3 regions of the Pseudidiomarina xizangensis genome follow, and region 3 is predicted to be linked to each of the others. Evidence: predicted binding sites of a transcription regulator. Region 3 holds the regulator's gene; each other region holds the start of a gene.

Region 1 (3,283 bases), on a different contig from region 3:
CCGGACCACCGGTGCTGGCGCCGATCGTCGCCGAGGTTTATGGACCTTCAGCTGCGGAACGTGAAGCTGCGGCCGTGTTGGTGCAGAACGAACTCGCGGCAACTGCAGGGGTCGTCGATGTAGATACCACCTTAGTAGCTGCTGGTAGCGAAGAAATCTGGCAAGTGAACTATGCCCGCGCCACTCAACTTGGAGTTAACCCAGAACAAGCCGTACAAGCCTTGCAAACTGCCTTGCATGGTATGCCGGTGACCTATGTGGCGCTGTCTGATCAGCTCCAGCCGGTGCCGGTACAGTTGTATTTACCGGGGGCCTGGCAGAGCCAGCTAGCGCAATTAAGTGCTTTGACGGTCACCAGCCAGCAGGGTGCCAACGTGCCGCTGAGTGCCTTTATGGAGCGGGTTGAAGTGCCGCTACAACAGCCGCGGTTTCACAAAGATTTACGTCCACTGGTGTATGTGACAGCAGATATGGCTGGCGAGCTCGATTCGCCCTTATATGGGTTGTTTGCTGCTGCGGGCAACATTGACCTACCACAAAGCTACATCACCCAACCAACGGAGTGGGATCAGGCCGCAGTGAAATGGGACGGTGAGTGGCAGATCACCTACGAGACCTTTCGCGATATGGGTCTGGCCTACGCTGTCGGGCTGTTGCTGATTTACTTGCTGGTGGTCGGGCATTTTGGCAGTTATGGTACGCCATTGGTGATCATGGCGCCGATTCCGCTCACACTGATTGGCATTTTGCCTGGCCACGCGTTGCTCGGTGCTCAGTTCACGGCAACCTCGATGATCGGCATGATTGCGTTGGCGGGGATCATTGTGCGTAATTCGATCTTGTTGGTCGACTTTGTACGTGAAGCCGTGGCTGCGGGAAAACCGCTTAATGACGCGGTGATCCAAGCAGCTGCGGTGCGCAGTCAGCCGATTGTGTTAACTGCTATAGCGGCGATGATGGGTGCTTTCTTTATTCTCGACGACCCGATTTTCAATGGTCTTGCGGTGAGCCTGATATTCGGTATAGCGGTGTCGACGGTGCTTACCTTAGTGGTGATTCCACTGCTGTACGCATCATTACTGAAACGCCGCAGCTAACCCCCCATTCCACCGCGCCCTGTGGTAAGTCTTCGACTTATCCACAGGGGGCAGCCCCTCCTGATTGCACTATCATGGTGCGCAAATATGCACTATAATGGTGCAAAAGTTGGGCAAACAAGCGATTCCGCTAAAGAAAAGCGAGTGTGCTGCGCTACATAAAGTTATAACATCCTGAAAAATAAGGGTAAGTTAATTTTGGCACGGTGCTTGCAATCTTTAAACGAACAGCAAACAGCAAATAACGCTCTTCGTTGAACGCTCTTTGCTATAAATACCAACAGACATTCGCGATTCCGGAGGAACACATGTCGACACCACAAGACGTAATGAAGTTTATTAAAGAAAACGAAGTAAAATTCGTAGATCTGCGCTTTACCGACACTAAGGGTAAAGAGCAACACGTCACCATCCCGGTGTCGCAAATCGACGAAGATTTTTTCCAGGACGGTAAAATGTTCGATGGTTCTTCGATTGGCGGTTGGAAAGGTATTAATGAATCCGACATGGTACTAATGCCAGACTGTGGTTCAGTCGTGCTGGACCCGTTTACAGATGAAATGACCATGAATGTGGTATGTGACATTCTTGAGCCAGATACCATGCAAGGCTATGATCGCGACCCGCGTTCAATCGCCCGTCGCGCGGAAGCCTACCTGCAAAGCGCAGGCATCGCTGACACAGCACTGTTTGGCCCGGAGCCAGAGTTCTTCCTGTTTAACGATGTGCGTTTTCACACTGACATGAGCGGCTCGTTCTACAAAATTGAAGCAGAAGAAGCCAAGTGGAACTCAGGTAAAAAATACGCTGACGGTAACTTAGCCCACCGTCCAAGCGTCAAAGGCGGTTACTTTCCGGTACCACCGGTAGATTCGGCGCACGACATCCGTAACACTATGAGCACGGTGATGGAAGACATGGGCTTAGTAGTTGAAGCGCATCACCACGAAGTGGCAACAGCGGGTCAAAACGAAGTGGCAACCCGCTTTAATACGCTGACCAAAAAAGCTGACGAAATCCAGATTTACAAGTACGTGGTGCACAACGTTGCGCACTCATACGGCATGACCGCTACCTTTATGCCGAAGCCAATTGTTGGTGACAACGGTTCAGGTATGCACGTACACATGTCATTAGCGAAAGACGGTAAAAACCTGTTTGCCGGCGACAAATATGGTGGTCTTAGCGAAACTGCGTTGTACTACATCGGCGGTATCATTAAACACGCCCGCGCAATCAATGCTTTCGCAAACCCGGCAACCAACTCATATAAGCGCTTGGTGCCAGGCTTCGAAGCGCCGGTTATGTTGGCTTACTCAGCACGTAACCGTTCAGCATCGATTCGGATACCATTGGTATCTAATGCCAAAGGTCGTCGTATCGAAGTGCGCTTCCCAGACCCTGCTGCCAACCCATACTTGTGCTTTAGTGCTTTGTTAATGGCTGGTCTTGACGGTATTAAAAACAAAATCCATCCAGGCGATGCGATGGACAAAGATCTGTATGACTTACCAGCAGAAGAAGCGAAAGAAATTCCAACGGTATGTCATTCACTCGAGATGGCGTTGGAAGCACTCGATAAAGACCGTGACTTCCTGAAGCAGGGCGGCGTAATGACCGATAATATGATTGATGCGTACATCGCACTCAAACAGAAAGAAGTCATGACGCTGAAAATGACCACGCACCCAATTGAATTCGATCTGTACTACAGTGTCTAAACGACTGCGGGTTTAGCGCTACAACATCATAAAAGGAGGCAGTGCGATGCAACCGTTATTACGCAATGTACTTTTCGTAGTGAGCATCGTGAGCCTCCTTGTTGTTGGGGCAACTAGCGAAGCACAGGTTTATCGAAAAGTATTAGAAGATGGCACTGTGATCTACACCGATCAAAAGCAAGAAGGTGCTGAACGCATTAATATCAATACCGTGACCAGTGACTTTGCGCCCGTCACGCGCACGGAATCTGAGCTCGCGGCGCAAGACACTGCCGAACAAGATAATGAAGTGACCGCAAGTGTTGAAATCGTTCGTCCCAGCCATGAAGAAACCATTCGCGACAACCAGGGCCGGCTTAATGTCGCCTGGACTGCACAGGTGCAGAATGTCCGCGGCCGCTTAAGCTACGAACTGTATGTGGATAGTCAGGTTGCCTATCAGGGCGCAGCTACCGGTGTTTCTCT
Region 2 (3,283 bases), on a different contig from region 3:
GACGACACCGTCGGCAACAGTAAGATCGAATACGTAGTTATCATCTTCTTCGCGCAGCATACCTTGCTCGATAGATGCCTCAATCATCATTGCTGTTTGTTGCGCCGCAATCTGCTCTAACTCTTCGGCGGTCAGTTCGCTGGCTTGTCTAGTCTTGACCAAACTCATGTACACATAGCTTTTTGCCGCCCACTGCAACAATGGCTTCGCTACCGTCGCATAGCTGTTTACGCGCATGTGTTCGCGCCAAAAAACATTATCTCCGAATGATTGTGGTAAGGCCGTTACGCCCGCTACTGACATCTCCGCATTAGCATGAAACTCACCCTGCGGCAGGATACCGCTAAATTCCGTAATCGCTAATTCGGGTTCAGCTTGTAATAACGCCAACCCTTGAGCTTGAAACAGCTCTGACATCATCGCGGAAAACTGCTGTGGATCACCATCGTAGCTGTTTCGCATTTGTTCTAAATAGCTATCTAAGAATGACTTCTCAATATTGTTTATAGCAGTATTGAAACGAAGATTTTCTGCCTCGACGCCATTTATCCGCAAACTCGTAGCAGCATAATTCATGCTCATGTGGGCAAGGGTAGTCTCAGCGTTGGTCTCATTAGTAACGGATGTGATGTAATCCATTGCTAATTCATTCACCCCGACAACCTCACCAACCTCAGCTGTGGTTACCACCAACGAGTCAAACGTAAGTTCACCAGTACCTTCGTAGAATTCTCCTCGCAACATGGTTTCAATGGTCGCGTTGGCCGACATGCCAAGTTTGGCATTGCGCAGTTCGAGCATCACCGATTCCACACTTAAAACCAAGTCAGAAAAGAGTCCGTTATAAGTAAAATTTTCGCCATCGTAGCTCCCTTGTCCTACATATTCAGCCAGAGCAAAGCTAACCTCACCAGTATTGGTGTTGTTATTCAGCTGTGGCATGACATCGTGATAGGTTGCTTTGCCAGCTAGGTTTACGCTGCCTTGCTGCAAGTAAAGTGGTTGCTCTTTGTCCCACTGAACATAGTCTTCAAGGCCTTGGCCGACGTTGGTTAACTGCCAGGATGCCAGCCCCAGCGACAAACCTTGGTCGGTCAAAATGGGGCCATGCTGCAACGACAGCTGAAACTCCGACGTCGCCATTCTAGCTTCGACTTCGTCACTGAAACCCAAAGCGTTTAGATCGACCCCGACTTCAATCAGGGCATTGGAACTGAGCCAACCACGGTCATACCTGACCACACGCGCTTGGTAAACCGGCTGCGAACTATCAAAAAGCGCAACCTGATCTTGAATTGCAGACTCAGTTTGCGAACCAATAAAGTAAGGAGTAATGGAGAGTCCTGCTGCCACTACCACAGCGCCGATAACAATGCCTTTCTTGCTCATAAAAGTTGATCCAAACTTAGACGTTTAAAGTAACGGGAATATAACAAAAAAGATCGTTCTTATCATCGCTTTTTACCGTTAATCTTTGTCCAATACCTAATCAAGGTGGTTGCCATGAATTCGCAACGCTACCCCTGTGCCAACGAATACCAGGCTATTAACGGAAAACGTTAGGTTTTTGACACTATTTTGTGGTTTTTGGCTATAGTTGGTTAAATTGCCTACCTGAAACAGCTGAAGTTTATAAATAAATGCTATAAATACAGTGCGTTAAGTTTTGGCACCTATATTGCATAGATTTTAGCATGGCTCGAATAATAAGGAACAACTATGCCTGTTAAACTCGAAGATCGTCCAATTGAGCAAGTCCGCGAAGAAACCGTCGACAAACTCATCGTCAACTACAGCCGTGCTATTATTTCCGCCGAAGCTTTTGAGCGCCGGCTTGATGAAGCTATGGCAACCGACACCCATCAAGAATTAGTCGACTTAGTTGCTGATCTACCACTTGAGGCGGACACCAGTTACGACGACAAAAAAGAACGCTCATTCACACCCAATTATGCCGCATCCGGGAATTCAGTGGATGACAAATTAATCAGTATTCTCGGCTCTAACGTGCGCGACGGGCAATGGGTGGTACCGAAAAAAATCGTCGTAGTCGATGTGCTGGGCTCTGCAAAGATTGATTTTACTGATGCCATATTTCAACATCAAAATATCGAAATTAATGTCACCAACGTGATTGGCAATCTCGAAATATTCATTCCAGAAAACGTCAATGTATCGAGCCGAGTGTTTAATATTATTGGCTCGACGGAAAATAACGCGCCCTCAATGGCAGGTCGTCAGGCTCCGCAAATCACTATCACCGGGTGGTCGCTGCTTGGTTCCGTAGAAATTTCCGTGAAACGTACCATGAAAGAAAAGTTAGTCGCCTTTGCAAATAATATGCGTGAAGCTTTCGGCATGGAAAAGCGCTAACTTATCAGGGATAATAGCGGGCATACCTCCTCATTCGTAACCTCGGTAGCCCGCCATGGAAATTAAAGTAAACTTTCTCGACAATCTGCGCCTTGAGGCTAAATTTGATGACTTCACCGTTATCACAGATCAGCCTATTCGTTATAAAGGCGACGGTTCAGCGCCGAGTCCGTTTGATTACTTCCTGGCATCGTCAGCGTTATGTGCCGCTTACTTCGTTAAGGTCTATTGCGTCTCGCGCGATATCCCCACTGACAACATTCGCTTGTCGCAAAATAATATTGTCGATCCCGAAAACCGCTACAACCAAATCTTTAAGATCCAGGTGGAACTACCGGAAGATATTTCCGCTAAGAATCGGCAGGGAATTTTGCGCTCAATCGAGCGGTGTACCGTTAAAAAAGTGGTCCAAACGAGCCCTGAGTTCCAGATAGAAGTAGTTGAGAATCTTGATGAGGATGCACAGGCCTTGCTGATGGGTGCACCAGACGGCAGCGAACTCACCTACATCGAAGGTAAAGATCTGCCACTTGAGCAGACCATTGCCAACATGACACAGATCCTTGCCGACCTAGGTATGAAAATTGAAATTGCATCGTGGCGCAACATCGTTCCTCATGTGTGGTCGTTACATATTCGCGATGCCGCATCGCCAATGTGCTTTACCAATGGCAAAGGTGCTACCAAAGAAGCAGCGCTGGCCTCAGCACTCGGTGAGTTCATTGAACGTTTAAGCTGCAACTTCTTTTATAACGACCAGTATTTCGGCGAAGAGCTCGCGAATGCTGAGTTTGTTCATTACCCCAACGAAAAATGGTTTAAACCAGATGCCGATGACAGCCTCCCAGAGGGTATTCTGGATGCCTATTGTCGCGAAGTTTATGATCCTGATGGCGAGCTGTCCGCATCA
Region 3 (3,283 bases):
GCTGGCTGCCGCACAAGGAAAAGTCGACTTCAAGCAAGATATCATCATTGACTCAGAGCGCGAGTGGTTTGATATCCAGAATAAAATTGCAATATTTGAAGATAATGCAGTGATTACCCAAGGCACGCTGAAAATCACCGCAGATCATTTAGAAGTAGCGCAACAAGGTGAAAACGGCGTGCGAACCTTTACCGCCGAAGGTTCACCAGCAACTTATCAGCAAGAATTAGAAGACGGCGGCCTGATTCAGGCACAAGCACAAATCATTCGTTACGATGAAACAGCCCAACTGCTTACCTTGTTAGGTGAGGTTAAAGTCACCCAAGCCAACAGCGAAATTCAAGGTAACGAAATCGTTTATAATTTCGGCACGCAGCAGATACGAGCCAGCCGTGGCGATGACAAAAGTGACCGTGTCACCACTATTTTTAAGCCCAACAAAAAGAATAACGATGAGCCAATTAATCGCTGAACACCTCGCTAAGTCATACAAAAAACGTCAGGTCGTAAAAGACGTAAGCCTCACGGTTGAGTCCGGTAAAGTTATTGGCTTACTTGGCCCTAACGGTGCGGGGAAAACCACCACGTTTTACATGATCGTTGGCTTAGCTGGGCACGACAAAGGGCGCATCTTACTAGATGACGAAGATATTTCGTTGTTGCCCATGCATGAACGTGCTCGTAGAGGTATCGGCTATTTGCCCCAGGAGTCTTCGATTTTCCGCAAACTTACCGTCCGTGACAATATCATGGCCATTCTGGAGACACGGAAAGAGCTGGATGCCAACGCTCGAGAAGAGAAAGTCGATAGTCTGCTTGAAGAGTTTCACATCGGCCATATCGCCAACAGTCTTGGTATGAGTTTGTCTGGTGGCGAGCGGCGACGCGTAGAAATTGCCCGCGCTTTGGCTGCCGAACCGGCGTTCATTTTGCTAGACGAGCCCTTTGCCGGTGTTGATCCTATTTCTGTAATCGATATTAAAAAAATCATCGAACACCTGCGTAACCGAGGCATTGGGGTTTTGATTACCGATCACAATGTACGCGAAACCCTCTCGGTTTGTGAGCATGCATATATTGTTAGTCATGGGGAGTTGATTGCAGCGGGCGACGCCCATACTATTCTAAGTAACCAACAGGTGAAAGACGTTTACCTCGGCGAGCAGTTCACCCTGTAAGCGCACAACCGCAACTTTCGGTGGTTACCTATGAAGCAAGGCTTGCAACTCAAATTTAGCCAGCAACTGTCGATGACACCGCAGTTGCAGCATGCTATCCGTTTGCTTCAACTTTCAAGTTTTGAGCTGCAACAAGAAGTTCAGCAAGCGCTCGAGCAGAATCCTCTGCTCGAGCAAGAAGAAATCGACGACCCATTGCGCGAGCATGGCGACGAGATTAACACCGCAGATGTAGAAGAGTGGGATCAAAACTACACCGCTGAGTTAATGGGTGTAGTGGGTCAAAACGATGCTGACTACGACGCCATGACCTTTGGTTGCGGCCATGAGACACTGCATGACCATCTGCGTTGGCAGCTCCAGCTTTCTCACTTTTCTCTCATTGACGAAGAAATTGGCCTGGCTGTTATCGATGCCATCAATCCTGCAGGGTATTTGACCACCTCTATCAGCGAACTGGCCCAGGCACTCGCTGCGCAATTCGATGAACCCATCGAAGAAGATGAAGTTGCTGTGGTGTTAAAGCGCATTCAGCACTTCGACCCGTTCGGCGTGGGCGCTCGTGACGTTAGTGAATGCTTACTACTACAACTACAGCAACTTCCCGAAGACACCGCTTTTTTAGCCGAGGCCAAGCGCGCGGTTGCTGAATACGTCGAACTGCTCGGCCAACGCGATTATCGGTCACTCTCTCGCCACCTAAAACTGAACGAATCGCAATTGACTGAGGTCTTAATGATTATCCAGCAACTGCAACCGCACCCGGGAGAACGCTTTGAGCAGAGTGATGAAGCCTATGTTATCCCTGATGTGGTGGTGCGACAGCAAAATAGTCGCTGGATAGTTGAGCTAAATCCACAAAGTTTGCCTAGACTTAAAGTAAATAGTAGTTACGCTGCACTTATACAGGATGCCAGACCAAGCGACGATATGAGCTACATTCGCCAACATTTACAAGAAGCAAAATGGTTCATTCGCAGCATTGAAAGCCGCAATGAAACTCTGCTGAAAGTCGCGACCTCGATCGTGCAACGTCAGCAAGCATTTTTTGAGCTTGGCGAAGAAGCGATGAAGCCGATGGTACTGGCCGATATCGCTGCAGCCATCGAGATGCACGAATCCACCGTTTCTCGAGTAACATCCCACAAATACATGCATACGCCACGCGGTGTTTTCGAACTGAAATATTTTTTCTCAAGTCAGCTCAGCACCGACCGTGGAGAAGATTGCTCATCTACCGCGATCCGCGCGTTGCTGAAAAAGTTAGTTGCCGCCGAAAATCCCAAAAAGCCATTGAGCGACAGTAAACTCACTAACCTCATGTCGGAACAGGGTATTCAGGTTGCTAGACGGACGATTGCTAAATATCGAGAGGCGCTACAAATACCGCCTTCGAGCCAACGCAAGCGTCTTATTTAAAACTTGGACAAAAGAAGGAAGAAGTTATGCAAATTAATCTGACTGGTCATCATACCGAAATTACTAACGCGCTAAGAGATTATGTCAATACCAAGTTTGCCAAGCTCGAGCGTCATTTTGACCACATAAGTAATGTCCATGTGATTTTAAATGTTGAAAAGTTAACCCAAAAAGCGGAAGCTACGTTGCATGTAAGTGGTGGCGAAATTTTTGCCGAATCCGAGCACGAAGATATGTACGCGGCGATCGATGGTTTGATCAATAAACTCGACCGTCAAGTGATTAAACACAAAGAAAAGATGAAACGTCACTAAATCATGGATTTATCCTCACTGTTAAGCCCAGACTGCACACGTCGTGCAGTCTCGGGCTCAAGTAAAAAGAAAGTTCTCGAACTCATTGGTCAGCTCGCTGCGCCACGTTTATCTGGAACTACAAGTTTCGATGTGTTTGAAAGCCTACTCAATCGCGAGCGGCTTGGCAGCACTGGTATTGGGCTAGGTGTCGCTATTCCGCATGGCCGATTAAGCAGCGCCAACAAACCTGTAGCTATATTGATGACTCTGGCCGAACCGATTGATTTCGATGCCATCGACAATCAACCCGTCGACATTGTTTTTGCCCTGCTGGTGCCTGAAGAAGAACACGAACAGCATTTGCAAACTCTAGCTGCAGTAGCACAACGT

The links. Region 3 encodes sigma-54, which starts transcription at its own class of promoters, with help from an activator protein. Its sites were predicted from a motif close to GTTGGCACGNNNNTNGNNT; they were not measured.
Region 1: the regulator sigma-54 is predicted to act here: its motif matches at 1,295-1,313, upstream of glnA (glutamate--ammonia ligase).
Region 2: the regulator sigma-54 is predicted to act here: its motif matches at 1,666-1,684, upstream of ACQ5ES_RS08065 (DUF1707 SHOCT-like domain-containing protein).

The regions. Positions count from the first base shown of each region.
Region 1 is NZ_JBOBQA010000005.1:137,809-141,091, forward strand. It holds gene ACQ5ES_RS11030 (efflux RND transporter permease subunit) at 1-1,097, shown strand, start outside; gene glnA (glutamate--ammonia ligase) at 1,406-2,818, shown strand; gene ACQ5ES_RS11040 (hypothetical protein) at 2,865-3,283, shown strand, end outside.
Region 2 is NZ_JBOBQA010000002.1:143,070-146,352, forward strand. It holds gene ACQ5ES_RS08060 (YdgA family protein) at 1-1,389, opposite strand, end outside; gene ACQ5ES_RS08065 (DUF1707 SHOCT-like domain-containing protein) at 1,720-2,373, shown strand; gene ACQ5ES_RS08070 (OsmC domain/YcaO domain-containing protein) at 2,429-3,283, shown strand, end outside.
Region 3 is NZ_JBOBQA010000001.1:1,326,278-1,329,560, forward strand. It holds gene lptA (lipopolysaccharide transport periplasmic protein LptA) at 1-472, shown strand, start outside; gene lptB (LPS export ABC transporter ATP-binding protein) at 453-1,178, shown strand; gene ACQ5ES_RS06445 (RNA polymerase factor sigma-54) at 1,209-2,597, shown strand; gene hpf (ribosome hibernation promoting factor) at 2,624-2,911, shown strand; gene ptsN (PTS IIA-like nitrogen regulatory protein PtsN) at 2,915-3,283, shown strand, end outside.